Regions from separate parts of the Streptomyces anthophorae genome, predicted to be linked through region 3. Evidence: riboswitches for the same ligand, from Rfam matches in the RefSeq annotation. Region 3 holds a riboswitch; each other region holds the start of a gene.
The links. A riboswitch is a leader RNA that binds a small molecule or an ion and turns the genes downstream of it on or off. The one in region 3 is predicted to bind cyclic di-AMP.
Positions count from the first base shown of each region.

Region 1: linked by a shared signal. The riboswitch ahead of ACNYS0_RS16900 (C40 family peptidase) and the one ahead of ACNYS0_RS11790 (M23 family metallopeptidase) in region 3 are both predicted to bind cyclic di-AMP.
Region 2: linked by a shared signal. The riboswitch ahead of ACNYS0_RS19520 (M23 family metallopeptidase) and the one ahead of ACNYS0_RS11790 (M23 family metallopeptidase) in region 3 are both predicted to bind cyclic di-AMP.
Region 4: linked by a shared signal. The riboswitch ahead of ACNYS0_RS08040 (M23 family metallopeptidase) and the one ahead of ACNYS0_RS11790 (M23 family metallopeptidase) in region 3 are both predicted to bind cyclic di-AMP.

Region 1 is NZ_JBLWQQ010000001.1:3,793,360-3,800,683, forward strand. It holds gene ACNYS0_RS16890 (peptidoglycan DD-metalloendopeptidase family protein) at 1-472, shown strand, start outside; gene pcrA (DNA helicase PcrA) at 541-3,018, opposite strand; cyclic di-AMP (ydaO/yuaA leader) riboswitch at 3,225-3,369, shown strand; gene ACNYS0_RS16900 (C40 family peptidase) at 3,378-4,577, shown strand; gene ACNYS0_RS16905 (hypothetical protein) at 4,651-5,013, opposite strand; gene ACNYS0_RS16910 (C40 family peptidase) at 5,316-6,356, shown strand; gene ACNYS0_RS16915 (alpha/beta fold hydrolase) at 6,370-7,269, opposite strand; gene ACNYS0_RS16920 (LysE family translocator) at 7,269-7,324, opposite strand, start outside.
Region 2 is NZ_JBLWQQ010000001.1:4,343,575-4,350,898, forward strand. It holds gene ACNYS0_RS19510 (PrsW family intramembrane metalloprotease) at 1-1,265, shown strand, start outside; gene ACNYS0_RS19515 (aldo/keto reductase) at 1,285-2,241, opposite strand; gene ACNYS0_RS19520 (M23 family metallopeptidase) at 2,369-3,421, opposite strand; cyclic di-AMP (ydaO/yuaA leader) riboswitch at 3,433-3,568, opposite strand; gene ACNYS0_RS19525 (PP2C family protein-serine/threonine phosphatase) at 3,834-4,952, opposite strand; tRNA gene ACNYS0_RS19530 (tRNA-Met) at 5,141-5,214, opposite strand; gene ACNYS0_RS19535 (alginate lyase family protein) at 5,277-6,500, opposite strand; gene ACNYS0_RS19540 (LuxR C-terminal-related transcriptional regulator) at 6,815-7,324, shown strand, end outside.
Region 3 is NZ_JBLWQQ010000001.1:2,641,926-2,649,249, forward strand. It holds gene ACNYS0_RS11775 (bifunctional acetate--CoA ligase family protein/GNAT family N-acetyltransferase) at 1-1,033, opposite strand, end outside; gene ACNYS0_RS11780 (HPr family phosphocarrier protein) at 1,222-1,503, shown strand; gene ACNYS0_RS11785 (GntR family transcriptional regulator) at 1,710-2,396, opposite strand; gene ACNYS0_RS11790 (M23 family metallopeptidase) at 2,617-3,417, opposite strand; cyclic di-AMP (ydaO/yuaA leader) riboswitch at 3,431-3,593, opposite strand; gene ACNYS0_RS11795 (M16 family metallopeptidase) at 3,835-5,202, opposite strand; gene ACNYS0_RS11800 (M16 family metallopeptidase) at 5,220-6,563, opposite strand; gene ACNYS0_RS11805 (DNA gyrase/topoisomerase IV subunit A) at 6,859-7,324, shown strand, end outside.
Region 4 is NZ_JBLWQQ010000001.1:1,768,765-1,776,088, reverse strand. It holds gene ACNYS0_RS08050 (FtsX-like permease family protein) at 1-981, shown strand, start outside; gene ACNYS0_RS08045 (tyrosine-protein phosphatase) at 1,016-1,813, opposite strand; cyclic di-AMP (ydaO/yuaA leader) riboswitch at 2,182-2,369, shown strand; gene ACNYS0_RS08040 (M23 family metallopeptidase) at 2,373-3,149, shown strand; gene ACNYS0_RS08035 (SGNH/GDSL hydrolase family protein) at 3,368-4,150, shown strand; gene ACNYS0_RS08030 (TetR/AcrR family transcriptional regulator) at 4,192-4,821, opposite strand; gene ACNYS0_RS08025 (APC family permease) at 5,027-6,640, shown strand; gene ACNYS0_RS08020 (hypothetical protein) at 6,609-7,034, opposite strand; gene ACNYS0_RS08015 (helix-turn-helix domain-containing protein) at 7,149-7,324, shown strand, end outside.

The DNA of each region.
Region 1 (7,324 bases), 1.2 Mb from region 3:
GATCGACCTGAAGGCCAAGCAGGAGGCGGCCCGGAAGCAGGCCGCCGAGGAGGCCGCGCGCAAGGAGGCGGCGCGGCCCAAGTTCGTGCTGCCGGTGAAGCAGCACGGGCTGAGCGCCTTCTTCGGGCAGGCCGGCGTCAACTGGATGTCCCAGCACTCCGGCATCGACTTCCCCGTCTCGTACGGGACTCCGGTGATGGCCGCGACGGACGGCACCGTGAAGACGCAGTGGAACAGCGCGTACGGGAACATGGCCATAGTCACCGCCAAGGACGGCACGGAGACCTGGTACTGCCACCTGTCCTCGCACACCGTGATGAACGGTCCGGTGAAGGCCGGTGACGTGATCGCGCGGTCCGGGAACTCCGGCAACTCGACGGGCCCGCACCTGCACTTCGAGGTGCATCCCGGCGGCAACGCGGCGATCGACCCGCTGCCCTGGCTGCGCAGCCACGGCCTCAACCCGAACTGAGCCGCCCCTCTCGGGACAGCTCGTCCCGGACCGAGCCGCCCGCCCCGGGGTGAGCGGCTCGGCCGCGGCTACAGCTTCTCGACCGGCGCGTACCGCAGCAGCAGGCGCTTCGGCTTCGGGTCGCCGAAGTCGATGGACGCCTCCGACTTGTCGCCCGTGCCCGACACGCCCACCACCGTGCCGAGCCCGAACTGGTCGTGCGTGACGCGGTCGCCGACGGCGAGGGCCACCACCGGCTTGGAGTTCGCCCGGCTCGTGGCGAAGGCCGGTGTCGAGCCCGTGCGGGAGCGCGAGGACGACAGGGAGGCCGCGATGCCGCCACCGATGCTCTTCGTCGAGGCCGCCGGTGTGGACGGGCCTGTGCGCTTCCAGTCCAGGTGCCCGGCCGGGATCTCCTCCAGGAACCGGGAGGGCGGGTTGTACGAGGGCTGGCCCCAGGCGCTGCGCATGGAAGCGCGCGTCAGATAGAGGCGCTGGCGCGCGCGCGTGATGCCCACGTACGCGAGGCGGCGCTCCTCCTCCAGCTCCTTGGCCTGGCCGAGGGAGCGCATGTGCGGGAAGACGCCGTCCTCCAGGCCGGTCAGGAAGACGACCGGGAACTCCAGGCCCTTGGCGGTGTGCAGCGTCATCAGCGTGATGACGCCGTCGCTGTTCTCCTCGTCGTCCGGGATCTGGTCCGAGTCGGCGACGAGGGCGACGCGCTCCAGGAAGTCGGAGAGCCCTCCGCCGCCCGTCTCGGACTCGCCCTCCTCTCCCGCCTCCTGCTCGAATTCCAGGGCCACGGCGGCGAGTTCCTGAAGGTTCTCGATCCGGGTCTCGTCCTGCGGATCGGTGGAGGCCTGGAGCTCGGCGAGGTATCCGGTGCGCTCCAGGATCGCCTCGAGGACCGTGGCCGGGCCCGCGCCCGACTCCACGACCGTGCGGAGGTCCTCCATCAGCGTGTTGAACCGCTTCACGGCGTTCGCCGAGCGGGCCGCCATCCCGTACGCCTCGTCGACGCGGCGCAGCGCCTGCGGGAAGGAGATCTTCTCGCGCTGGGAGAGCGCGTCGATCATCGCTTCGGCGCGGTCGCCGATGCCGCGCTTGGGGACGTTGAGGATGCGGCGCAGCGGCACCGAGTCCTCGGGGTTGGAGAGCACCCGCAGGTAGGCCAGGACGTCCCTGACCTCCTTGCGCTCGTAGAAGCGGACGCCGCCGACGACCTTGTAGGGCAGGCCGGTCCTGATGAAGATCTCTTCGAAGACACGGGACTGCGCGTTCGTCCGGTAGAAGACCGCGACGTCACCCGCGAGCGCGTCGCCCGCGTCCGTGAGCCGGTCGATCTCGTCGGCGATGAACTGCGCCTCGTCGTGCTCGGTGTCCGCGACATAGCCCGTGATCTGGGCGCCGGGGCCCTCGTTCGTCCACAGGTTCTTGGGGCGGCGCGACTCGTTGCGCTCGATCACCGCGTTCGCCGCGCTGAGGATCGTCTGCGTGGAGCGGTAGTTCTGCTCCAGCATGATCGTCGTCGCGTTCGTGTAGTCCTCTTCGAACTGAAGGATGTTGCGGATCGTGGCGCCGCGGAACGCGTAGATCGACTGGTCCGCGTCACCCACGACGCACAGCTCGGCCGGGTCGGCGCCCTCGCCATCGGTGGGGCCGACCAGTTCCCTGACCAGCGCGTACTGCGCGTGGTTCGTGTCCTGGTACTCGTCGACGAGGACATGGCGGAAGCGGCGGCGGTAGTGCTCGGCGACGTCAGGGAACGCGCGCAGCAGGTTCACCGTCGTCATGATCAGGTCGTCGAAGTCCAGCGCGTTCGCCTCGCGGAGGCGGGCCTGGTACATCGCGTAGGCCTGGGCGAGGGTCTTCTCGAAGCCGTCGGCCGCGGTCGCCGCGAAGTCCTCCTCGTCGATCAGCTCGTTCTTGAGGTTGCTGATCTTGGCGCTGAAGGACTTCGGCGGGAACTTCTTCGGGTCGAGGTCCAGGTCGCGGCAGACGAGCGCCATGAGCCGCTTGCTGTCGGCGGCGTCGTAGATCGAGAAGGAGGACGTGAAGCCCAGCTTCTTGCTCTCCCGGCGCAGGATGCGGACGCAGGCGCTGTGGAACGTGGAGACCCACATCGCGTTGGCGCGCGGGCCCACCAGATCCTCGACGCGCTCCTTCATCTCGCCCGCGGCCTTGTTCGTGAACGTGATCGCGAGGATCTGGCCGGGGTGCACGCCGCGCTGGGCGAGCAGGTAGGCGATGCGGTGCGTGAGGACGCGGGTCTTGCCGGATCCGGCGCCGGCGACGATGAGCAGGGGGGAGCCGCCGTGCACCACGGCCGCGCGCTGGTTCTCGTTCAACCCCTCCAGGAGGGAGGCCGGGTCGAGGACCGGGCGCGGGGCGCCGTCCCGGTAGTGCGTGTCCCTGTCCACGGGCATGCCGGGGTTCCCGCCGAACAGGTCGTCCGGCATCGGCTCCGGGGCCCCGTCGTCGTACTCGGGGTCCGGGGGCGGCGGCGGGGGTTCCTCCGCACCCTTCTGGAGGCCGGTCAGGAAGCTGTCGTCAAAGAGGCTGCTCATCGCTCTACGAGTCTAGGCCGCCCCACTGACAACCCGTGGCTGCCTTCGGAACTCCAAGGCCCCGCCCGGAACCCCGAGGCCCCGCCAGAGGGCAGATCACGAAAATGTATCGGGCATATCGAACATCAACCTTCACAGCAGCCACACGAGTTGGCTACGGTGCAGCCGGGCAGTCCGTCCCCCCGTCCGCGAATGTCGCGGCGAGCGGGCAGCCCCCGCCGAGTCCCGTACGCCGTAAGGCAGGGAACCGGGGACCCAACCGACCTTGGGGTGAATCGGTCAGCCGACCGTAGGGCAGCCTTCCACGCCCGAACCCGACAGCTAACCCGGTAGGCGGACGACGGAAGGAGTCGCCTGCCTTGGCGTCGCACCGCAAGCCCCGCAGCCGTTCCCGGATGACCGGCGGCCTTCGCACGACCCCCGCGATCGGTATCACCACCGCCGCCCTCACCTCCGTGGCACTGCTCTCCCAGACGGCGCAGGCCGCGCCGACGCAGCCGTCGTCCAAGCCGCGCCTCGAAGAGGTGCAGAAGAAGGTCGACACCCTCTACCGGCAGGCCGAGGTCGCCACCCAGAAGTACAACGGGGCGAAGGAACGGACCGACGCCAAGAAGCAGCAGGTGGACAAGCTCCTCGACGATGTCGCGCAGCGCACCGAGGAGATGAACACGGCCCGCCAGAAGCTCGGCAGATACGCCGCCGAGCAGTACCGCTCGGGCAGCGTGAGCGACACCGCGACCATGTTCCTCGCGGACGACCCGGAGGACTACTTCTCGCAGCGCCAGCTGATGAGCCGGCTGACCGACGAGCAGAAGAAGTCGATCGACGACTATCAGAAGCAGACGCGCGAGACCGCGAAGAAGCGCACCGAGGCGCAGTCGAGCCTCCAGGACCTCACCGAGTCGCAGACCGAGCTGAGGTCGACGAAGGAGACCGTGCAGACGAAGCTCTCCGACGCGCGGGAGCTGCTGTCCAAGCTGACCGCCGAGGAGAAGGCGCGGCTCGCGGCGATCGAGAAGGCCAAGGAGGAGGCCGCCCGCAAGAAGGCGGCGGAGCTGGCCGAGAAGCAGAGGGCCGCGGAGGCGGCGAAGCGGAAGGCGGCCGAGGCGGCGAAGGAGCGGGAGCAGTCGTCCGGCTCGTCCTCCGGTTCCTCTTCCGGCTCCTCGGGGTCCTCCTCCGGCTCGTCGGACGCCTCGTACGCCACGAAGGCCGCGCAGGCGCTCGCGTTCGCCAAGGCGCAGGAGGGCAAGCCGTACGTGTGGGGCGCCACGGGGCCGGACTCGTACGACTGCTCGGGCCTGACGCAGGCGGCGTGGAAGTCCGCCGGGATCTCGCTGCCGCGGACGACCTGGGACCAGGTCGAGATCGGCAAGACGGTGCCGCTCTCCGACATCCAACCCGGTGACCTGGTGTTCTTCTATGACGACATCAGCCACGTGGGCATGTACATGGGCGGCGGCATGATGGTGCACGCGCCGAAGCCGGGCGCGGTCGTGCGCGAGGAGTCGATCTACTACGACGGCACGTCCTCGATCCACAGCGTGGTGCGGCCGGCCTGACGTACGTACGCGGAAGGGCCCGGCAGGTACGTCCCCTGCCGGGCCCTTCCACGTGTGCGGCCTGCGCGGTCGCTCAGGTCCAGAGCACCGCGATGAAGATGTTGGCGACGGTGAGCGCGCCGACGGCGATGAACAGGCCCTTCTCCGCCTTCGCCCCCTCCTCGTCGTCCCGCTTCACGTAGACGATGCCGAGGATCACGATCAGGAGCGCGAGCTTCACACCGATCTTGATGTTGTTCACGGCGCTGCCGTCGGCCTGGTTGAGGCCGACCAGGGCGACGCCGGTCACCAGCATGGTCAGGGCGCCGTGCAGCATCGCCTTGTTGAAGCGGGCCGCGCCCTCCTTCATCGCCGACATCTGCGTGAGGAAGCCGCCGAGCAGCGAGGCGATGCCGATGATGTGCAGGCCGACGAAGAGGTGGATGAGTACGTCCATGGTTCGGAGCCTAACCGGACGCCCATGGGCCACTACGGGCGCCCCTTTGCCACTCCGTTATCACTCTCCGACACCATCCGTAACAAACAGACCAGTTGCGAACAATCCGGCACCAACCCGTTACGCAGAGGTTTAGCGTCCTTCCTCAGGTGACCGGCTCCCCACCGCCGCCCGGGCCAGGGGCGGCAGTCGGACACCACCGCCGAGAAAGGTCCGGCGGCGGCCCGCTCCCCCTGTGCGGGCCGCCGCCGGACGCGCGACCGGGGTCCGTGCGTTTCGGAAGGACCCCAGAGGAGGACCTTGTGCCGGCAGCCCACCGCAAGCCCCGACCGCGTCCGCTCAGCGGCGGCAGGGCCCGCACCGCGGCCACCCTCGCCCTCGCCTCCGCGGCCGGCATCACCGCCCTCGACGGCGGGGCGGCGCACGCGGAGCCCGAGCTCAGCCCCGCCCAGGTGAAGGCCAAGGTGGACAGGCTGTACCAGGAGGCGGAGGTCGCCACCCAGAAGTACAACGGCGCGAAGGAGGAGGCGGACGGCGCGCGGAAGAAGGTGGACGCCCTCCAGGACGAGGCGTCCCGGCGCACCGAGTCCCTCAACTCCGAGCGCGAGAAGCTGGGTTCGGTCGCGGCCTCCCAGTACCGCACGGGCGGCGTGGACCCCTCGGTCCAGCTGCTCCTCTCCTCCTCCCCCGACGCCTACCTCGACAAGGCCTCCCTCACGGAGCGCGTCGGCGCGCGGCAGGCCGCCGCCGTCACCCGGGTACGGGGCGAACTCCGCGAGATCGACCAGCTGCGCGGCGACGCGGACGGCACGCTCTCCGAACTGCGCGCCAAGAAGGCCGAGCTGGCGGACAACAAGAAGAAGGTGAAGCGAAAACTCTCGGAGGCCCGCCGCCTCCTCGACCGCCTCACCCCCGAAGAGCGCACCCCCGCCGCCGCCCAGAGCGGCCACGCCTCACGCTCGACGGAACGCGCCGACCTCTCCCAGGCCCCCAACTCCCGCGCCAAGGCCGCGATCTCCTTCGCGTACGGCGCGCTCGGCAGCCCCTACGTATGGGGCGCCACAGGGCCCTCCGCCTTCGACTGCTCGGGCCTGACGCAGGCCGCGTACAAGGCGGCCGGAGTCTCGATCCCCCGCACGACGTACTCCCAGATCGACGCGGGCCGGCGCATCCCGAAGTCCCAACTCCAGCCGGGCGACCTGGTCTTCTTCTACTCCTCGATCAGCCACGTGGGCCTCTACATCGGCGGCGGCAAAATGATCCACGCCCCGAACCCGAGCGCCCCGGTCCGGGTGGCCCCGATCGACGAAATGCCGTTCGCGGGGGCGACGCGGGTGGCGTGAGCCGCCCTTGAGGTCACGCCGATCCGTCACCTCGGCCGGTGTGCGCGGCGAGGGCGTCGATCAGCCGCGGCCACAGTTCGCGCGGTCGGTCGTGGCCCATGTCGGGGAGGAGCAGGAGCTCGGCTCCGGGAATCAGCTCCGCGGTGCGGCGGCCGCCGCTCGGGTCGATCAGTGTGTCGTCCAGGCCGTGGATCACGAGCGTCGGCACGTCGAGCCCCCGCAGGGCGTCCGCGCGCGAGCCGCTGAGGACCATCGCGCCGAGCTGCCTCCCGACGCCCGCCGGGTAGTAGGCGCGGTCGTAGCCGCGCGCCGCGAGGTCGCGGAGGTACGCCGCGTCGCCGTAGCGCTTCGACGCCCAGAGCAGGGAGCGGTCCGCCGCCGCGACGTAGCCCTCCCGGTCGGACGGCTTCGGGGCGAACAGCGCCGCCTGCGCCTCCGGCGACGACTGCCCGTACTCGGGCTCCCCCGTTGTCGACATCATCGAGGTCAGTGTCAGGACGCGCTCCGGCCGGGAGATCGCCATCGTCTGGGCGATCATGCCGCCCATGGACGCGCCGACCACGTGCGCCCGCTCGATGCCGAGCGTCGTGAGCAGGCCGAAGGCGTCGTCCGCCATGTCCTGGAGGCGGTACGGGATCATCGCCAGGGCCGCGGGAAGGTCGCCCCCGCTCACCGCGGCGATGAACTCGCCCATGTCCACAGGGTGTGCGTCGAACTTCGTCGACAGGCCGCTGTCCCGGTTGTCGAAGCGGATCACGTACCGGCCGCGGCCCGCGAGCTCCGCGCAGAAGTCCTCGTCCCAGGCGATCAGCTGCGCGCCGAAGCCCATCACGAGCAGCACCGCCGGGTCGGCGGGGTCGCCGAAGGTGTCGTAGGCGAGCGAGATCCCGGGCGATACGTCGACGGTCGGCATCACTCCGCCCTCCCCGTGAGCGCCACCGTCACACCGAGACCCACCATCGCGAGGC
Region 2 (7,324 bases), 1.7 Mb from region 3:
CCCACGGTGCGGTTCCGCATCCCCGCTGGTGGGAGCGGAAGGGGGTGCGGGCCACGGCGCTGGCGACGCTGCTCGCGATCTCCGGGGTCGTGATCCTCGCCCTGGTCCGCGAGCAGACCGGCACGGAGGGGTTCCTGGTCGGGCTCGGGCTCGCGGTGCTGCCCGTCCCCCTCCTCATATCCGCGTTCCGCTGGCTGGACCGCGTACAGCCGGGCCCCTGGCGGAACCTGATCTTCTCCTTCGCGTGGGGCGCGTGCGCGGCGGCGCTGATAGCGATCGTCGCCAACAGCTTCGCGACCCGCTGGATAGAGACCGCGACCGCCGACCCATCGAGCGCCGACACCCTCGGCGCCACCGTCATAGCCCCGATCGTCGAGGAGTCCGCGAAGGCGGCGGCCGTGCTGCTCGTCTTCCTGTTCCGCAGACGCGACTTCACCGGAATCGTCGACGGCGTCGTCATCGCCGGGGTCACCGCGACCGGCTTCGCGTTCACCGAGAACATCCTCTATCTCGGCAACGCCTTCGGCACCGACCAGCTCTCCGGCACGGGTACCGGCCTGGCCTCGGTCACCGCCGCCACCTTCTTCGTGCGCGTCGTGATGTCCCCGTTCGCGCACCCGTTGTTCACGGTCCTCACCGGCATCGGTTTCGGCATCGCCGCCGCCATGGCGCCCGGCCGCGGCCGACTACGCCGGATGCTGCTCCCGCTCGCGGGGCTGCTCGCCGCGATGGGCATGCACGCCTTCTGGAACGGCTCGTCCTCGTTCGGCGAGTACGGATTCTTCGCGGTGTACGCCGCGTTCATGGTGCCGGTGTTCGGCGTGCTCACCTGGCTCGCGGTGTACGTGCGCCAGCGCGAGCTGCGCACCGTCCGCCAGGAGCTGCCCGCCTACGTCGCCGCGGGCTGGCTCGCCCCGCCGGAGCCGTTCGCGCTCGGCTCGCTCAAGGCGCGGCGCCTGGCCCGCGACTTCGCCACTCACTACGGCGGCCGGGCGGCCGCGACGGCGGTCGTCGAGTACGAGGACTTCGCGACGTCCCTCGCGCTGCTGCGCCACCGCGGCCGCCGCGGCAGGGCCGGCGCGGACTTCGTCGCACGGGAGCGGGAGCTCCTCGAAGCGCTGTGGGCGCGGCGCGCCTACGCGCGCCCGGCGCTCGCGTACGGCTCCCAGATCGCGGCGCCGATGTGGCTGCCCCCGGTGTACGCGGGCCCCTTGGCGCAGGGCCCCGCGTACCCCGCGTACAACTACAACCCCTACCGGTACTGAGGACGGTCCTGCCGAGGGCTCACGCGGAGGCCGCCGTCAGCCGGTCGAGCTCCGCCCGCGTCAGCTCCACGTCCGCCACCGCGAGCAGCGCCGGGAGCTGCTCGACGATCCGCGCGGACGCGATCGGCGCCGTCACGGTGGGCTGCGCGGCGAGCCAGGCGAGGGCGACCGTGGCGATCTCGGCGTCGTGGGCCTGCGCGATCTCGTCGAGGGCGGTCAGCACGTTGCGCCCGCGCTCGGTCTCCAGGTGCTTGCCCGCACCGGCGGCCCGCGCGCTGTCGACGGCGACGCCCGGCCGGTACTTCCCGGTCAGGAAGCCGGACGCGAGCGCGTAGTAGGGCACGGCCCCGAGGCCCGCGCGGGCGGCGACGTCCTGGAGTTCGCCCTCGTACGTGTCGCGCGAGACGAGGTTGTAGTGCGGCTGGAGCGCGACGTAACGGGCGAGGCCCTCGCGGTCGGAGAAGTCGAGGGACTCCTGGAGGCGCTCGGCGGAGATGTTCGACGCGGCGATGTGCCGCACCTTGCCCGCCTTCACCAGCTCGTCGAGGGCGCCGATGATCTCCTCGACCGGGACCTCGGGCTTGTCGTAGTGCGTGTAGTACAGGTCGATGTGGTCCGTGCCCAGGCGCTTCAGGGAGGCGTCGGCCGCGGCCTTGATGTTGGCGGCGGACAGGCCCTGGAACTCGGGGTGCTGGCTGCCCTTGGTGGCGATGACGACGTCGTCGCGGCGCCCGCGCGAGGCGAGCCACTTGCCGATGACGGTCTCCGACTCACCGCCCCGGTTGCCGTCCACCCAGGCCGAGTACACATCGGCGGTGTCGATGAAGTTGCCGCCCGCGGCGACGTACGCGTCGAGCACCTCGAAGGACGTGGCCTCGTCGGCGGTCCAGCCGAACACGTTGCCGCCCAGGGAGAGCGGGAAGACCTCGAGGTCGGAGGTGCCGAGCTTGCGCAGCGAGGGAGAGGAGGAAGTCATGCTCCGTCTCAACGCCCGCACGGAATACGGTATTCCACGATCCCGCCGGAAATTGCCCCAAGAACGGGCAAACCGGCGGTCCTGGCGTCGGGGGGTCAGCGCCAGGACCGCCGGGGTTCACGCGTTCTCAGGGGGTGAGGCCCTTGTCGCGCAGCCAGGTCGCCGGGTCGACACCGGTGGACTGCCCGTCGGGGTGGACCTCCAGGTGGAGGTGCGGCCCGGTGACATTGCCCGTGGCGCCCACGCGGCCGATGACATCGCCGGTGGAGACCTTCTGGCCCGCGCTGACATTGAGCGAGGACTGGTGGCAGAACCACAGTTCGGTGCCGTCGTCGAGCGTGAGCACCGTGCGGTAGCCGTACGCGCCCGCCCAGCCGGCCTCCGTGACCGTGCCGCCGTGGATGGCGCGGATCGGCGTGCCGGTGGAGGCGGCGAAGTCGAGGCCCGTGTGGTACCCGGAGGACCACATGGAGCCGGGCTGACCGAAGGTGCCGGAGAGCGTGTACGAGGCGACCGGGAGCTTGAAGCTGGCGGCCAGCTTGCGCAGGCGCTCGGCCTCGGCCTTGCGGCGGGCCTCCTCCTCGGCCTTCTTCTGCGCGGCGATCTCCTTGGCCTTGGCCGCGTCCTGCTTGGCGGCGGCCTCCTCGGCCGCCTGCTTGGCGGCGGCTTCTTCGGCGGCCTGCTTCGCGGAGGCGTCGGCCGCGTCCTGCTGCGTCTCGGCCTGCTGCATGATGCGGGCCCGCAGCGCCTCGCCGGCGCCGGTCCGTCCTTCGGCGGCCTCGGCCTGGGTGATTCCGGCGCCGCTCAGCGGGGAGGCCGCGGCGCCGGAGTCGGAACCGGAGTCCGAACCGTCGGATATCAGCGAGCCCACGCCCGGCAGCGACTTGGCCTCGGGCAGCGAGTCCTTGACCGCGGAGAGGTCGGGCATCGAGATGTGGACCGGCGGCTTGCCGCCCTGTGCGGTGGCGATGCCGCCCGCACCGACGGCGGCGACCACGCCGACGCCGAGAACAGTGGAGCTGCGGGCGAATCCACCACGGCGGCGGGCTACGCGATGCCTGCCGCGGACGGGAGCGAGGGACTCCTCGGTGGGATTCCACTCCTCCCAGGTCTCCTGCTCGACGCCGAAGTCGTCTTCGGGGCCGTAGAAGAAGTCGGGGGCAGGCCGGTTCGACGCCACGGGGGCGCTCTCCTTTCCTTCCTTCTCGCCTACCGGGTTAGCTGACGGGTTCGGAGCAGGAAGGTCTCCTACGAACACCAAAGGTGTCCGATTCACCCCAAGTTGGTGGTTCCCCGGCTCCCTTGCGGGATTAGGCGTGTGCGCACGGAGCCATCTCTTGTGACGGCTGGGACGACCGCGCTGCGTTATCGAACGTTAATAGACAGCAGACAGTAATTCCAAGCGCTTCCCACTGATCGTTCACGACTCTGGCCAGGACTTTTCGTGACACCGGCGGGCGAATCAGGGCGAGTTGGCGTCACACCGTCCCCACATTCAACGAACTCAACCTTCTGACGGTACGTCAATTGTTATGCGGAGCGACGCCGTTCGACTACGGTCGGCTACCTCGGGTAACAAACGATCAAGGACCTCAGGTCCGCCGCACGGCGAGCAGCGCCATGTCGTCCGTCGTCCCGTTGCCGGTGTGCGCGCGCACCTCGGCGGCGAGGGCCGCGAGCAGTTCCTCGGGCCCCGGGAAGAGGCGGCCGGACAGCCGCGCCGCCGGATCGTAGAACCGGCCGCTCGCGTCGCGCGCCTCGGAGAGCCCGTCGGTGTAGAGCAGCAGCGTGGCCGCGGACGGGAACGCCGTCTCGACGGCCCGGTCGGGCCAGCTGCCGAGTTCGCTCATGCCGAGCGGCAGCGCCGCCTGGCACGGGCTCACCTCGCGCACGGCGCCGTCGCCGAGCAGCATCAGCGGGCTGGGGTGGCCGCGGTTGAGGACGCGGACGAGCTCGACGCCGTGCGGGATCTCGACGAGCACCGCGGTGGTGAAGCCCTCGAAGTCGTCGATGCCGCGGCGCCGGCCGCCCTCACGGGCCAGGGCCCGCTCCAGGCGCTGGGCGACCGCCTCCAGGGAGCCCTCCTGCTCGGCGGCCTCCCGGAACGCCCCGATGACGACGGCGACCGCCGCGACCGCGCCGAGCCCCTTGCCGCGCACGTCACCGACGATGATCCGGATGCCGTGCGGGGTGTCCTGCACCGCGTACAGGTCACCGCCGATGAACGCGTCGGCCTGCGCCGCCTCGTAGCGCGCCGCGATGGTGAGGCCGCCGAGCCGCCGGGCCGGCTCGGGCAGCACCGCCAGCTGCGCGGCCTGGGCGATCTCGCGGGCGGAGGCCAGCTGCTCGTAGCTGCGGTACACGATCCGGTTGAGCACACAGGCCAGCAGGCAGACCGTGGCCACGGTGACTATCTCGGTGACGAACACGGAGTCGAGGTGGTCCGTGAAGCGCAGGTGCACCGCGACGATCGCGCCGATCGACACCGCGCCGACCAGGGCCGTCGCGCCGAGCGAGAAGAACGGGGCGGCCACCAGCGGCGCCGCGCTGAACAGAGGGGCGCCGGGGAAGCCGCTGGGGGTGACGTACTCGTAGACCGCGCCGCCGAGGACGAGAAACAGGGGCAGCAGTCGCAGGAAGAGGCGGGTGCCCACGGTGTCGGAGCCGTGCCTCCTCCGTCTCCCGCCGGTGCCTCCTGTTCGCTGCCCCACCACTCGTCTCCTGCCGCTCCCTGCCAGCTTCCGGCGTCTCACCAAGAGTTCCTGCACGGGGGCGCGGAGGCGAGCAGGGGTGGGCCGTACGGGTGGGGAACGTGACGGGCGCAACAGGGGCGACCGGGCGGAGACACAAAATGAACAGAGGCCGGAATCTCAATGAGATTCCGGCCTCTGTTCTTCAGTAGCGGGGACAGGATTTGAACCTGCGACCTCTGGGTTATGAGCCCAGCGAGCTACCGAGCTGCTCCACCCCGCGCCGTTGTGTTCACAACTCTACGCCATCAGGGGGAGTGAACGCGAATCGCTTCGCGTGACCGCTCACGCGGCGGCGTGCGTGAGCGTCTCCCACGCCACGAACAGGTCGTCCGTCCCCTCGGGGCGCTGCTTCTCGGTGAGCTTCTCGGTCTGCGGGAGGTCCATCTTCAGCCGCCCCTGAAGGTGCTGGAGACCCACCTCCGTGTCGGGCCCCATGTCCCGCTGCACCTTCCCGCCGCACAGCCAGGACGGGGCCTTGGCGCCCAACTGGTACTTGGAGTGCAGTTCGAGCGCGGCCGCGAGCCGGTCCTTCACCTCCCCGTACAGGTCGACGCCCTGGTGCCAGGCGGTCTCGGCCATGTGGGAGGTGGCGGCGAGCGAGTAGCTGGCGTGCTTGAAGTTGCGGCAGGTCTCCTGGGCGAGCCCGTCCTTGAAGGTCCTCTGCCCGAACCAGTACGTCCGCAGTTCCTTCGGGGAGTCGATGCCGCTGCCCTTCGGCTTCACCGGCAGCTTCCCGTCGGAGGACAGATAGAAGTACGCGGGGACGCGGGCCCTGAAGTGCCCGACGGCCTGGTCGAAGGCGTGCTGGTCGTTCAGGTAGACGCCCATGCTCATGGTCGCGTCGGCCATCACCAGGTCCCAGTTGCCGTTGAAGTCGGCGGATCCGCCGCGCACTTCGGGCAGATAGGCCTCGCGCAGCATCCGCTGGAACTTCAGCTCCTGCCCGTCCGGCCAGTCCTTGTACGTGTACTGCATCAGCTCGCCGGCCTTCGCCCAGGACGTGCCGGCCCAGGCGGCCTGGAGCCCCGCGTTGTCCGCGGAGTGGCCGGTGACCTTGTCCGACCAGGCGTTCATGATCTCGACGGCCTTGGCGGCGTGCGCCTTGTCGCGGGTGATGTTCCACAGCAGTGCCTGCGTATAGGCGGCGATGGCGTCCTCGCGCTCCTCGACGCAGCCCTGTCCGGCCTCGGCGTCGAAGGGGCACTCCACAGTCGCGTACGGCTTGGCCTCGTAGTCGAGGTCGGCGTACTTGCTGGTGCTCATCTCCTTGTACGCGGAGATCCACGGCTCCTGTTTACGGGCCACGTGGTCGCGGACCGCGGCCAGTTGGTCCTTGCCGACCAGAACGCCGGGGTGTGCGAAGGGGCCGCCGGAGGGCCGGTGCTCGGGGTGCGCGCCCACGTCGGAGTCGGTCCTCGTGGTCCCGCCGCACGCGGCCGCGGCCACCACCAGCAGGGGGACGAGACACCCCAGAAGAACGCGTCGCGTCCGTGCGCCCGCTGCCATGCAACACCTCCGGTCGGATCACCGGACGAGTGGGTCCGGCCCCCTGTCGTCCGGCAGACAGGGGGCCGGACTCGCTCATCCGCAGCCTGACGCGTGGAGGCGGTGGGCGCAGGATCTGTTGCGCCGGTCGTGTGCGGCAGGCACCGGCCTCTTCCGCCGCCCTTCTTGTCGCTTCTTGCCGAGCTTCCCACCGGATTCGGACTCTTCCCGACTCTTTCGGACGCTTTCGGACTACGGCCACCGGTTCCGCGCCCCGCGGACTACGGTGCTGCTCTTCTCTTACGACCCGCTCCCACCGGGAAGAGGCGATCGAAGTGAAGGCCGAGCGGCGCCCCGGTGATCTGCCCGTCGAGGTGACGAGCTTCGTCGGCCGCACCGAGGAGATCGCGACGGCCACCCAACTCCTGGGCCGGGTACGCCTGGTGACCTTTCTCGGACCCGGCGGCGTCGGCAAGACCAGGACCGCGCTGCGCGTCGCCGCCCGCCTCGCGAAGGAACTGCCCGACGGCGTCTGCATGGTGGAGCTGTCGTCGCTGACCGACCCCGATCTCCTCGCGCACTCCGTGTCCACGGCGCTCGGCCTGCCGGAACAGCCCAACCGCTCGCAGCTCGACGTCCTCGTGGACCATCTGGAGGACCGCGAACTGCTGCTGGTGCTCGACACCTGCGAGCACATCGTCGACGCCTGCGGAATGCTCGCCGACATCCTGCTGCGCAGCGCACCGTCGGTACGGATCCTGGCGACCAGCCGGGAACCCCTCGACGTACCCGGCGAGCACGCCTTCCCCGTCGTGCCGCTCGCCCTGCCCGCCGCCGCGGACGAC
Region 3 (7,324 bases):
TGATGACCCCGAAGGCGTTCGGCCCGACGATGCGCATCCCGTAGCTGCGGGCCTGGCGGACCAGGGCGCGCTGGCGCTCGCGGCCCTCGTCCCCGCTCTCGGCGTAACCGGCGGAGACCACGACGAGTCCCTGCACGCCGCGCTCTCCGCACTCGGCGACGACCGCGGGGACGTCGGGGGCGGGTACGGCGACGACGGCCAGGTCGACGGGTTCGGCGGGGTCGATGTCGCGTACGGAGCGGTGGGCGGGCACGCCGTCGATCTCGGTGACCTCGTCACCGAACGCCTGGTTCACCGCGTACAGGCGTCCGGTGAACCCCGCGTCCTTCAGGTTGTCGAGAACGCTGCGGCCCACTCCTCCGGCCGCACGGCCCACGCCGATCACGGCGACGGAGCCGGGCGCGAGCAGGCGCTGCACCGAGCGGGCCTCGGCGCGCTGCTCGCGCGCGTGCTGCACCGCGAGCGAGGCCTCCGTGGGCTCGATGTCGAACTCCAGGCGGACGACACCGTCCTCGAAGCTGCGCTTCTGCGTGTATCCGGCATCCCGGAACACCTTGATCATCTTGCTGTTGGCGGGCAGCACCTCGGCGGCGAAACGGCGGATGCCGCGCTCCCGGGCGACGGCCGCGATGTGCTCCAGGAGGGCGGAGGCGACGCCGCGGCCCTGGTGGGCGTCCTGCACGAGGAAGGCGACCTCCGCCTCGTCGGCGGGGGCGGTCGCCGGCATGCCGTGCGCGTTGATCCGGTCGTAGCGCACCGTGGCGATGAACTCGCCGCCGATCGTGACCGCGAGGCCGACCCGGTCCACGTAGTCGTGGTGGGTGAAGCGGTGCACGTCCTTGGCGGACAGCCGGGGGTAGGGCGCGAAGAAGCGGTAGTACTTCGACTCGTCCGAGACCTGCTCGTAGAAGCTGGTCAGGTGCTCGGCGTCGGCGGTGGTGATGGGCCTGATCCGCGCGGTGCCGCCGTCGCGCAGCACGATGTCGGCCTCCCAGTGGGCGGGGTACGCATGCTGGTCCGACGGGGTCTCCATGCCGCAAGCGTAGGGCCGGGCACCGACATATGACGGTCGACCGTACGGGTCGCGGCCGACGCGTACGGAAGGCACCCTATGGAGGACCGAAGGACCGTGCCGGTGAGGACCTGGGTCCGCGTCACGCACGCCTCCCGGTATGGAACACTGGTCTAGACAACCGTGAGACACCTGAAGGGCAGCATCACATGGCTGAGCGCCGCGTCAACGTCGGCTGGGCCGAGGGCCTCCACGCCCGCCCCGCTTCCATCTTCGTCCGCGCTGCCACGGCGGCCGGCGTTCCCGTGACGATCGCCAAGGCCGACGGCAACCCCGTCAACGCCGCCTCCATGCTGGCCGTGCTCGGCCTGGGCGCGCAGGGCGGCGAGGAGATCGTGCTGGCCTCCGACGCCGAAGGTGCGGACGCCGCGCTCGACCGTCTGGCGAAGCTGGTCGCCGAGGGGCTCGAGGAGCTTCCCGAGACCGTCTGAGACAAAGACGAAAAGCAGTACGTCTGAGCCGCGTGCCCCTCTTCGGGGCGCGCGGCTTTTTCGTTCACCATTGCGGCGCTGAATCGCGGCGCGAATGGGGCGACGAAGAACAGGCTGGAGCGGGCAGAAATAGGCAGCGGAAATTGCGCCGCACCTCGTTCAACCCATTCTTCGAATAGCGCACTTCTTTGTATACGGCGGTGTTGTTAAACCTGACGCCCCACCGTGTTGACTGCATGTTGCGAAGTCCTCACACGCTCGCCCGCGCGGGGGACGCGCAGCCTGTGGGCCGCCGTCGCGCGCTCCGCGTGCAGGGCGGCCAGGGCGCGCGCACGCTCCGCGTCGCCGCGCGCCACGGCATCGACGATGGCGCCGTGCTCGGCCCAGGACTCGGCCGGCCGGGCGGGGCTCTCCACGGCGTACATCCAGGCGATCTTGTGGCGGAGCTGGGTGAGCAGGGTGATCAGCCCTGGGCTGCCGGAGGCCTGCACGAGCGTCTCGTGGAACCAGTTGCCGAGGGAGCGCAGATCCTCGCTCTGCCCCTGCCTGGAGCGCTCCTGGCCCAGCCTGACCAGGCCACGCAGGACCTTGAGGTGGGCCTCGGTGCGGCGCTGCGCGGCGCGGGCGGCCCCCATGGGTTCGAGCAGCATGCGGATCTCCAGGAGGTCGGCCGCCTCCCGCTCGGTGGGTTCGGCCACGCACGCGCCCGCGTGCCTGCGCGTGACGACGAACCCCTCCGCCTCCAGGGTGCGCAGCGCCTCCCTGACGGGCACGCGCGAGACCCCGTAGCGACGCGCGAGCAGTTCCTCGGTGAGCCTGCCGCCGCGCTCGTAGACGCCGGCGACGATGTCGTCGCGGATCGCTGTGCATACCGACTGCGCGGGAATGCGCATGACTCGACCTCCGCCTCAACGCCCGCGTTACGCGGTCGATTGACGCCCGGTCAAGCACGAATGACGCGCGGCCGGAACGTTTACCCGAAGACTCTATTCCACCGGAGTTGAATTTCCGACGCGGGAAGTGAATCCGGGGATATTTTTTGGACAGTGCGGACCCGCGCACGCGAAAGCCCCGGCTCGGCGAGCCGGGGCTTTCGTGGAGTGTGGCGACGGATCAGACGTTCACACCGTGCTGGCGCAGGTACGCGACGGGGTCGATGTCCGAGCCGTAGTCGGGGCCGGTGCGGGCCTCGAAGTGGAGGTGCGGGCCCGTGGTGTTGCCGGTGGCCCCGGAGAGGCCGATCTGCTGGCCGGGGGTGACGTCCTGGCCGACGGAGACGCCGATGGAGGACATGTGACCGTACTGGGTGTACGTGCCGTCCTTCATCTTGATCACGACGTTGTTGCCGTACGCCCCGCCCCAGCCGGCCTCGACGACGGTTCCCATGCCGACCGCGTGCACCGAAGTGCCGCTGGAGGCGTGGAAGTCGATGCCGGTGTGGCTGCCGGAGGACCACAGGCCACTGCCGGCCTGGTAGGCGGTGGAGACGTACGAGCCGGCGATCGGCGACACGAAGCTGTTCAGGCGCTTGCGCTCGGCCTCACGGGCGGCGCGCTCCTTGGCCTCGCGCTCCTTCTCGGCCTTCTCCGCGGCACGCTTCTTGGCCTCCGCCTCGGCCTTGCGCTTGGCCTCCTCGGCCTTCTTCTTGGCCTCGGCCTCGGCCTTCGCCTTGGCGGCGGCCTTCTGCTGCGCGGTGGCCTGCGCGTCGATCTGCTCGGCCAGGGAGTCGCCGATGGCGACGGCCTGCGTGAGGCCGTCGTGCGGGGCTGTCGCGGTGTCGGCGGCGAGGGCGGGGGCGGCGAGACCGCCCACCACGCCCGTCGTGGTGATGGCGGCGACGCCCGCGACCTGAGCGGTGGTACGCGTCAGGCGGCTGGGACGGCGGTGCTTCCCGGTGGCACGGGTGAACCCCATGAAGTGGCTGGTCCTTTCCTTCCTTCTCGCCTACCGGGTTAGCTGACGGGTTCGGAGCAGGAAGGTCTCCTACAGGCCCCCTCCCCTCGCGGGAAGAGCGCCCGATTCACCCCAGGGACTTCGGTGGGTCCCCGGCTCCCCTGGCTCGCACCACGGGGACTCGGCGATGACTGTCCGGTGTCGCGGGCGCGACGTACGTCTGGCGGACAGCCGGAGGGAACGCTAAGCGGGGCGTCTTTGGATCGACAAACAGAACCCCGCTTTTGTAGTGCACGCCACAGGGCAGAGAGGCAACCTCTACATCAATTCGGACATTTGTGATCGTGTAGTGATTGAAGATGATCGTGACGGACGCCACGAAGCCCCGGCCGCCGATACCGGCGCCGGGGCTTCGTGAGTGTTCCTCGGGAAGCGGACTCAGCCCGCGACCACCGTGACTTCGCCGATGCCGAGCGCCTTGACCGGCTCCTCGATCTGCGCGGCGTCGCCCACCAGGATCGTCACCAGACGGTCCGCGGGGAACGCGCTCACGACCGCGGCGGTGGCCTCCACGGTGCCCGTGGCGGCCAGCTGGCGGTACACCTGCGCCTGGAAGTCGTCCGGCAGATGCTGCTCGACCTGGTCGGCGAGGGTGCTCGCGACGGCCGCCGCGGTCTCGAACTTCAGCGGGGCCACGCCCACCAAGTTCTGTACGGCGGTGTCCCGTTCGGCGTCCGTCAGTCCTCCGGCCGCCAGCGTGCGCAGCACCTTCCACAGGTCGTCGAGCGCGGGACCGGTGTTCGGCGTGTCCACCGAGCCGCTGATGGCGAGCATCGCCGCACCGCTGCCGTCGGGCGCGGAGCGCAGCACCTGGGCGAAGGAACGCACCCCGTAGGTGTAGCCCTTCTCCTCGCGCAGGACGCGGTCCAGGCGCGAGGTGAGGGTGCCGCCCAGGCAGTACGTGCCGAGGACCTGAGCAGGCCACACACGGTCGTGCTTGTCCGGTCCGATCCGGCCGATCAGCAACTGCGTCTGCACGGCTCCCGGGCGGTCCACGATGACCACACGGCCGGTGTCGTCGGCGACGACCGGCGGCACGGGGCGCGGCTCGGCGGTGTCGCCCGTCCAGGCACCGAGCGTGTCGGCGAGGAGCGCGTCGAGGTCGATGCCCGTCAGGTCGCCCACGACGACGGCCGTGGCGGTGGCGGGGCGCACGTGGCGGTCGTAGAAGGCGCGCACGGCCGCCGCGTCGATGGCCGAGACGGTCTCCTCGGTGCCCTGGCGCGGGCGCGACACGCGCGCGTCGGCCGGGAAGAGCTGCTTGGAGAGCTCCTTGGCGGCGCGCCGGGCCGGGTTGGCGCTCTCGTGCGGGATCTCGTCCAGGCGGTTGCGGACGAGGCGCTCGATCTCGCTGTCGTCGAAGGCGGGGGCGCGCAGGGCGTCGGCCAGGAGGGCGAGGCCCTTGGAGAGGCGCGAGGCCGGCACTTCGAGGGAGGCACGGACACCGGGGTGGTCGGCGTGCGCGTCCATCGTGGCGCCGCAGCGCTCCAGCTCGGCGGCGAACTCCTCGGCGGAGTGCTTGTCGGTGCCCTCGTTGAAGGCCCGCGCCATGATGGTCGAGACGCCGTCGAGCCCCTTCGGTTCGGCGTCCAGCGGCGCGTCCAGGTGCACCTCGACGGCGATGACCTGCTGGCCGGGCCGGTGGCAGCGCAGCACCGTCAGGCCGTTGGGCAGCGCGCCGCGCTCCGGGGCCGGGAACGCCCACGGCTTGGGCTCGCCCGCCTGCGGCCGGGGGTGGAAGTCCATGTTCGCGAGCTGCTCGGTCACTGGCCCGCCTCCTCGGTGATCTCGGCGGTCTCGGTGTCGGCGGGCGCGGTCGGCTCGTACACGAGGGACGCGCGGTTGTCGGGACGCAGGCGCGCCTTGGCGATCTCCTGGACCTCCTCGGCGGTCACGTCCAGGACGCGCCCCACGGCGGTCAGGGCGAGCTGCGGGTCGCCGAACAGGACGGCGTACCGGCACAGCTCGTCGGCGCGCCCCGAGACCGTGCCCAGGCGGTCCAGCCACTCGCGCTCCAACTGGGCCTGGGCCCGCTCCATTTCCTCGGGGCTCGGGCCCTCCTCGGCGAACCGGGCGAGTTCCTCGTCGACGGCGGCCTCGATGACCGGCACCTCGACGTCTCCGGAGGTCTTCACGTCCAGCCAGCCCAGCGAGGGCGCTCCGGCGAGGCGCAGCAGACCGAAACCGGCCGCCACGGCGGTGCGGTCACGGCGTACGAGCCGGTTGTACAGGCGCGAGGACTCGCCGCCGCCGAGGACGGTGAGGGCGAGGTCGGCGGCGTCGCACGCACGCGTGCCGTCCTGCGGCAGCCGGTAGGCCGACATCAGGGCGCGCGCCGGGACCTCCTCCTCGACGACCTCGCGCTGCTGCTCGCCGATGACCTCCGGGAGCGCGCCGTCGCGCGGGGCGGGCTTGCCGTCGTGGCCGGGGATGGAGCCGAAGTACTTCTCGACCCAGGCCAGCGTCTGCTCGGGGTCGATGTCGCCGACGATCGACAGCACCGCGTTGTTGGGCGCGTAGTAGGTGCGGAAGAAGTTCCGCGCGTCTTCGAGGGTGGCCGCGTCCAGGTCGGCCATGGAGCCGATGGGCGTGTGGTGGTACGGGTGCCCCTCGGGGTACATGAGGGCGGTCAGCTTCTCGAACGCCGTGCCGTAGGGCACGTTGTCGTAACGCTGGCGGCGCTCGTTCTTCACGACGTCCCGCTGGTTCTCCATCGACTCGTCGTCGAGGGCCGTCAGGAGCGAGCCCATGCGGTCGGCCTCCAGCCACAGCGCGAGCTCCAGCTGGTGGGCGGGCATGGTCTCGAAATAGTTGGTGCGCTCGAAGCTCGTCGTACCGTTGAGCGAGCCGCCCGCGCCCTGGACGAACTCGAAGTGCCCGTTGCCGTGCACCTGCTTCGAGCCTTGGAACATCAGGTGCTCGAAGAGGTGAGCCAGGCCCGTGCGGCCCTTGACCTCGTGGCGCGAGCCGACGTCGTACCAGAGGCAGACCGCCGCGACCGGGGTCAGATGATCCTCGGAGAGCACCACGCGCAGGCCGTTGGCCAGCCGGTGCTCGGTCGCTGTCAGGCCGCCGGAGCCGGCCTCGGCGGTGGCCGTGTGACCCATGGGCATGTACGTCCCTTCGATCGCGGTGCAACGCGAATACGCGGTGAGCTCTGGAACCGCGGCAGGTCCTGGAACACTGAACTGCTGCGAGTGCTGCCACTGTATGCAAGCGTGCTGGCACCTGGCGAAGTTCCCGCCGGTGCTACGCCGTGAGCGAGCAGACGGCCCTCCCGGGGCCGCGCGACACCCGGTACTGAAGGGCCGCGAGCGGCGTTGTCAGTGCGGCGGTCCACAATGGTCCGCGACAGTTCCCGTTCATGTAACCGTTCTTGTAGGTGAAGGAGCCGCAGCCGCGATGGCCCGCCGCAGCACGAAGACCCCGCCGCCCGACGACTTCGAGGAGAAGATCCTCGACGTCGACGTGGTCGACGAAATGCAGGGCTCCTACCTGGAGTACGCGTACTCGGTCATCTACTCACGCGCCCTGCCCGACGCCCGCGACGGGATGAAGCCCGTCCACCGTCGGATCGTCTACCAGATGAACGAGATGGGCCTGCGCCCCGAGCGCGGCTTCGTGAAGTGCGCCCGCGTCGTCGGCGAGGTCATGGGTAAGTTGCACCCCCATGGCGACTCGTCGATCTACGACGCACTGGTGCGCCTCGCCCAGCCGTTCTCCATGCGCGTCCCCCTGGTGGACGGGCACGGGAACTTCGGCTCCCTGGGCAATGACGACCGCCCGGCCGCCATGCGGTACACCGAGTGCCGGATGGACGCCGCCGCGTCCCTCATGACGGAGTCGATCGAAGAGAACACCGTCGACT
Region 4 (7,324 bases), 870 kb from region 3:
GCCTCGACGCTGGTGTTCATGCACACGAGCGAGATCAAGGTCTCCGCGGACCAGTTGCGCGCGGGCCTCACGGCGGACCACGTGGTCACCAACGCGGCGGGCCTGCCCGCGGGTGCCGCGGACCGGGCCGCCCGCGCTCCCGGCGTCGACGCGGCGGTGAGCCTGCTCGACACGCAGGTCCTCGTCCCGGTCGATTCGGGCGGCGAGACATCGTTGCAGGCGACCGCGGCGCAGGGCATCTCGGGCTCCGGCGCCGAGCTCGCCAAGGTGCAGGACCTGGATGTGCGCGGCGGCAGCCTGGACCGGGTGGGCGCGGACCGCGTCGCCATCGACCGGACCCTCGCCACGGCGGCGAAGGTGGAGGTCGGGGACAGGCTGAAGCTCTACCTCCCGGACGGCACGAAGGCCCGTCCGGAGGTCGCCGCGGTCTACGGCCGGGGCCTGGGCCTGCCGGCGGTGACCATGGACCGCGCTTCCCTGGCAGGACATGTCACCTCGGGCTTCGACGGCACGCTGCTGGTGCGCGGCGGGGACGCCGGACCGCTGTCGGCGCTCGGCCAGGTCACCGACGCCTCGGGGTACGCCGTCGCGCAGAGCGTGGACGACGAACTGGGCGCCTGGTCCAACTACATGATGGCCGCGGTCCTGGGCGGCTTCGCGGCCGTCGCGGCGGTCAACACCCTGGTGATGACGGTCCTGGACCGCCGTCGCGAACTGACCGTGCTCCGCCTCGTCGGCTCCACGCGCCGCCAGGTGCTGCGGATGCTGCGCTGGGAGAGCCTGCTGGTGTCGGCGGCGGGGGTGGCGCTGGGCACGACCATCGCGATGATCACGCTGACCCCGATGATGCGCGGCATGACGGGGGAGTCCCCGTACATACCGCCGCTGCTGTACGGCACGTTCGCCGGGGGCGCGGTGTGCCTCGGCCTGCTCGCCGTGACCCTCCCCGCCCGCGCGGCACTGCGCGACGGGCGGGGGTGAGCGTCGGCCGTCGGTCCGCTGCCCTGCCCGCCGGTCAGTCGAGCAGGCGCTCGCGCAGCCGCTCGCGCGTGGCGGCGGAGACCTTCAGGCCCTCTTCGAGGTAGCGGTCCGTGCTGCCCCACTCCTCGTCGATGGTCTCGAGGCCGGCGTTCAGGTACTCGATGCGGGCGTCGAAGAGCGGGCTGAGCAGCTCCATGACCTCGGGGGAGTAGGCGTCCTTCGCGGTGGCGGTGCGGCGCACGTTGTAGCGGCGGTGCTTCTCGTTCGACTTGAGGTAGTCCGCCTCGATGGCCTCGCGCTCCACGCCCACCGCGAGCAGCGTCACCGCGATCGACAGGCCCGCGCGGTCCTTGCCGGCCGCGCAGTGCATCAGCGCGGGGAGGCTGTCCTCGGCGAGGGAGTGCAGCACGCGGCTGTGCTCGGCGGTGCGCTCCTTGATCATGGTCCGGTAGGACTCGACGAGGCGGTTCGCCGCGCGGCCCTCGGAGAGGATCTGGCGCAGCTGCTCGATGTCGCCGTCGCGGACCATGGCCCAGAATTCGGCGCCGTCGGCCGGGTCGTTGAGCGGCAGGTTCAGATTGCGCACGCCGGGCAGCTCGACGTCCGCGCCCTCCAGCCGCTGGTCCGCGGCGTTGCGGAAGTCGAAGACCGTGTGCAGGCCGAGGGAGGAGAGGAAGGCCGAGTCCTCGGCCGTGGCGTGGGCCAGGTGACCGCTGCGGAACAGCACGCCCTGGCGCACGCGCCGGCCGTCCACGGTGGGCAGGCCGCCCACGTCTCGGAAGTTGCGCACTCCGGTCAGCTCGGGCTCGGTGGACGGTGCGTGCTGCGTCACAGGGGCTCCTCCCAATCGGTGCACCGGCGTTGGGTCGCCGGCGGGCGCGCTCCTGACGATACGACATCGGTTCCACAGGCAACCATCTGTCCGATTCACTCCGTTCTGTGCCAACTGTGCATGAATCGAAGGGGCTTGTAGGCGTGTGCGTGACCGGCCTCATGTTCGTGACGCTGTGTGGCGGGCGGCCCCGATTGCCTCCCCAGTAATCCCCGAAGGTATGGCGTTGGTAAAGCGGGGAATGTCGACGCAGGGTTACGCAGGGCGGCCTGTGAAACCCAAGGAATTGCCGCCGCAGGAGAATTCGGCAGTTGTCGCCACCATTGCGGTTCGCCTACGGTCACCAATCAATCCGGTCGGAACGCCTAGTCCTGCCGCCGCCCGGATTCCTTTCGACTACCCGTCACGGCAGGAGCGGGGGACCCACACGCAAGACGCCGCGTAGGGGGATTTCCCGAAGCGGCTTGGGGTGAAGCCGTGCCCGTACTCCGGGTGCGGCCGGGCATCTCCAGCCCGAACCCGACAGCTCACCTCGTAGGCGACGGAGAGGAAATTCAGCATGCCCGCAAAGGGAAAGCACCGCCTTTCGACCTCCCGCCGCATCGCCCGTGTCGCCGCCGTCGCCTCCGCCGGTGGAGTCGCCGTGGCGCTGCCGCTGATGGGCGCCACCGGCGCGCAGGCCGCGACGTCCGGCCCTGCCGCCGACGCCACGACGTACACCGTCAAGGCCGGTGACACGCTCTCGAAGATCGCCAAGGCGCAGGACGTCGACGGCGGCTGGAAGAAGCTGTACGAGGACAACAAGGACGCCGTCGGCCCCAACGCCGACCACCTCAAGATCGGCGTCGAGCTGAACCTCGGCGGCGCGGCCCAGGGCGGCTCCGCGGGCGAGGCCACCGCCACGCAGACGAGCGCCAAGACCACCGCCTCCGGCGACTACGTGGCGCCGGTCGACGGCGCCAAGGGGCACGGCTACGGCAACTCCGGCTCCATGTGGTCCAGCGGCAGCCACACCGGCGCCGACTACTCGATCCCGACCGGCACCTCCGTGAAGTCGATCGCCGACGGCACCGTCGTGTCGACCGGCTCGGGCGGCGCCTACGGCAACGAGGTCGTCATCGAGCACGCCGACGGCCACTTCTCCCAGTACGGCCACCTGTCCTCGATCGGTGTCGCCCAGGGCGACACCGTGACGGCCGGCCAGGAGATCGCCAAGTCCGGCGCGACGGGCAACGTCACCGGACCGCACCTGCACTTCGAGATCCGCACCACCGCGGACTACGGCTCGGACATCGACCCGATCGCCTACCTGAGCGAGCACGGCGTGGACGCCTGAGACCGTTCGTAGCGGACGCGACGACCCGCTCTCTTCGGCGCCCGGGGATCTTCCCCGGGCGCCGAAGTGCGTTCGCGCACTTATTCCCCAGGTGGCGAGTGGGCTATCTCACCACGCGTCAACCCCTGGCTACGGTCGCGTAGGTCACATCCGAGGGTGAAAGATGTGTGGTCGTGGCAAACGAATCGAGAGCACTCACGGACTCACTCAACGGCACGATCCGGTCCTACGCGGCCGTGGGCGACAGTTTCACCGAAGGGGTCGGCGACCCCGGCCCCGACGGAAAGTTCGCCGGCTGGGCCGACCGGCTCGCCGTCCTCCTGGACGACCGTGTCCCCGAGGACACCTTCAAGTACGCGAACCTGGCGGTGCGCGGCAAGCTCATCGACCAGATCGTCGCGGACCAGGTCCCCAAGGCGATCGAGCTCGCCCCCGACCTGGTGACCCTGGTCGCCGGTGGCAACGACATCATCCGCCCCGGCACCGACCCGGACGACGTGGCCGAACGCTTCGAGAAGGCCGTCGCCAGGCTCGCCGACGCGGCGGGCACCGTCATGGTGGCCACCGGGTTCGACACCCGTGACGTGGCCGTGCTCAAGCACCTGCGCGGCAAGATCGCCACGTACAACATGCATGTGCGGGCCATCGCCGACCGGTACGGCTGCCCGGTGCTCGACCTGTGGTCGCTGAAGTCCGTCCAGGACCGCAGGGCCTGGGACGACGACCGCCTCCACCTGTCGCCCGAGGGGCACACCCGGGTGGCGCTGCGCGCCGCCCAGGCGCTCGGCGTCGAGGTGCCGGCCGACCCCGAGCAGGCGTGGCCGCTGCTGCCGCCGCGCGGCACGTTCGAGGTGCGGCGCGACGACATCCACTGGGCGCGGGAGTTCCTGGTGCCGTGGATCGGGCGCCGGCTGCGCGGCGAGTCCTCCGGCGACCGGGTGCAGGCCAAGGGCTTCGTGGACCCGCACGCGGTGAAGGCGCACCTGGAGGCGGCGTCCTGACGCACTGACCTCGGCGGTACGGCGGCGCTGACGGGTTTCCGTCAGCGCCCCGCCCCCGTCAACTCCGCGCGCTCGAGCCCCAGTTCGCGGGCGAGCGCCTCGTCCACCCACTCCTGCATGCGGGCCCGCGACACCGCGGCCGACCTGCCCTCGTACGCGGTCACCTGCACGGCGAGCCCGTCGAGCAGGGCCGTGATCCGCAGCGCCGCCCCCATCGGGTCCGCGCAGGCGAACTCGCCCGCCGCCACGCCCTCGGCCACCACCTCCGCGAGCGCCGCCTTCCACTGCCGGTCGAGGTCCCGCGTGACCTCCCGCAGTGCGGGCTCGCGCAGCGCCGCCGCCCAGCCCTCGATCCACAGCCGCCACCCCTTGGCCTGCCCCGTCGGCGCGTACCAGCGCACCGCGGCGCGCAGCCGCTTCAGGGCGGTCGTGCGGCGGCCGAGCAGCTTGCGCAGATGGGCCAGGTCGCTCTCGGAGGCGTGCGCGAACGCGGCCGCGACGAGCTTCTCCTTCGTCGAGAAGTGGTACAGCACCAGCGCGTTGCTCACGCCGAGCGCCGATGCCACGTCGGCGATGCGCACGGCGGCGACCCCGCGCGCCTCGATCTGCTCGATGGCGGCCGTCAGCAGCTCTTCACGCCGCTCGGCCACGCTCAACCGGACTCTGGTCACGTGGCAAGCCTAGTTGTTCTTGTGTGCGGACTTGTTGCGTGCAGGACTCTTGACGCCCCGGCGTCGCACAGGTCACAGTCACGTCACGTTCCACTACTGACTGTCCGTTCAGTCAATAAGTCGGTTGGACGGGGGTAGGCGCGGCCCCAGCAGGAACCCAAGAGCTGTCCGTGCCGTCCTCGTTCTGTTCTCGCCAGGAGCAATCGTGACCCAAGCGCCATCCCTCTCGCCGACCCCGCCCGCCGGGGACGAGCCCGACCTCTCCGAAGGCTGGGGCGAGCAGCGCTCACGGCTGCGCAAGGATCTGCGCCGGCTGGACGTGCTGTTCTTCCTCATCTGCACGCTCGTCGGCCTGGACACCATCGGCTCCGTCGCGGCCCAGGGCCCGCAGGGTCTGACCTGGATGGTCATCCTCGCCGTCGTCTTCTTCCTCCCCTACGGCCTGCTCGTGGCCGAACTCGGATCCGCCTTCCCCGTGCAGGGCGGCCCGTACGTGTGGACGCGCCTGGCCTTCGGCCGGCTCGTCGCGGGCGTCAACCAGCTCCTGTACTGGATATCCAATCCGGTCTGGGTCGGCGGCAGCCTGTGCATCATCGCGCTGACCACCTGGGAGGAGTTCTTCACGCCGCTGCCGGGCGTGTGGAAGTACGTCGCCGGATTCGTGTTCATCTGGGGCGGCGCGCTCGCCGTGGTGCAGTCCGTGCGCATCGGCAAGTGGGTGCCCATCGCGGGCGCCGTCGCGCGCGTCGTGCTGCTCGGCTTCTTCCTCGTGTCCGTCGTCGTCTACGCCGCCGAACATGGCGTGCACGCCCTGCCTGCGGGCGAATTCACGCCTACGTATGCGGGCTTCGTGGCGCTCGTCCCGGTGCTCATCTTCAACTACGTGGGCTTCGAACTGCCCAGCTCCGCCGCCGAGGAGATGAAGAACCCGCGCCGCGACATCCCCCTGTCGATCCTGCGCTCAGGACTCGCCGCCGTGCTCCTCTACGGAGGCCCCATCCTCGGCATCCTGTTCGTCCTGCCCAGCGAGGAGATCGGCAGCCTGGGCGGTTTCATCGACGCCTGCAAGGCTGTCTTCACCGTCTACGGCGGCTCCATCGCGGCCGACGGCACGGTGACGCTGACCGGCATGGGCTCGGTGTTCGGCGGCGTCGCCGCGGCCGGCCTCATCATCGGCCTGCTCACCTCCGGCGTCACCTGGGCGATGGGCGCCCACCGCGCGCAGGCCGTGGCGTGCGCGGACGGCGCGGGCCCGGCCTGGCTGGGCCGCATCTCCGAGAAGCACGGCACTCCGGTACGGGTCAACATCCTGTCCGCCGTGCTCGGTTCGATCCTCTTCGTCGTCGCTCTCAACCTCACCGGCGGCGACGGCGAGAAGTACTTCGCCGCGGGCCTCGGCCTGACCATCAGCACGACGTTCATCTCCTACGTCATCACCTTCCCGAGCCTCGCGGTGCTGCGCCGCAAGTACCCCGACCAGGAGCGGCCCTACGCCGTGCCCGGCGGCCGGGTGGGCGCCTGGATCGTGACCGCGCTCGCCACCGGCTTCGTGGCGTTCACCGTGATCGTTCTCGTGTGGCCCGGCTTCGGGGTGGGCTGGTTCGGCACCTCGGGCAACCCGGCGGACTCGCTGCCCGAATCGTTCGCCGGGCAGCGGCTGCCGTACACGCTCAGCCAGGTGCTGCCGCTGCTGCTGTTCGTCGCGATCGGGTTGGTGTTCTACGCGTGCGGGGCTGGGACACGGCGGCGCGGCCGCGCGGGCGGCACGGCGGGCGCCGCCGCGGAGGTCACAGCGCAGGGAACTGGTAGTCGCGGCTGATCAGGCCCTCCTCGTCGACGGTGACGAACTCCGTTCCGCCACCCACCGCTTCGCCGGTCGCCACGGACACCGACTGCCAGCGGAACGTGACCACGTCCTCCAGGGCCGCCGCGGCGCCCGGCGCGGCGCGGAAGGTGTACTCGCCGCTCGCGACGAACTCCTCGTGGGCACGCGCCACCCGGGCCTCCAGCTCGGCGTGACCGCGTGCCACGAGCGCCGCGCCGGCGAAACCGAGCCGGTGCGCCTCCGCGCGCATCTCCTGAGGCGGCTGAAGGACATGGACCCCGTCCCGCGCCCACAGGGCCGCCACGGCCTTGCGGCGCAGGCCGGGGTCGGGCTCGTTCCAGACGGCGGCGTAGCGGGCGGCCAGATCCTGTGCGTCGATGTGCGCCATCGTGACTCCTCGGGTTGCCAGGGACTTGCGACGACTGTGCGGCGCGGCCGGGTATCACCTCAATTCCCGGCGGGGAATGGCACGTTGACCACGCGTTGAGGTAGACACGGGCCGGTGACGACGCAGACGGTGCGGGGCGGGGAACTGGGCGAGGCGCTGCGCGGCTGGCGGACGCGGCGCAGGATCAGCCAGCTGGAACTCGCCGCACGCGCGGGCACCACACAACGCCATGTCAGCTTCATCGAGAGCGGCCGTTCCATGCCGGGCCGCGCCATGGTCGTACGCCTCGC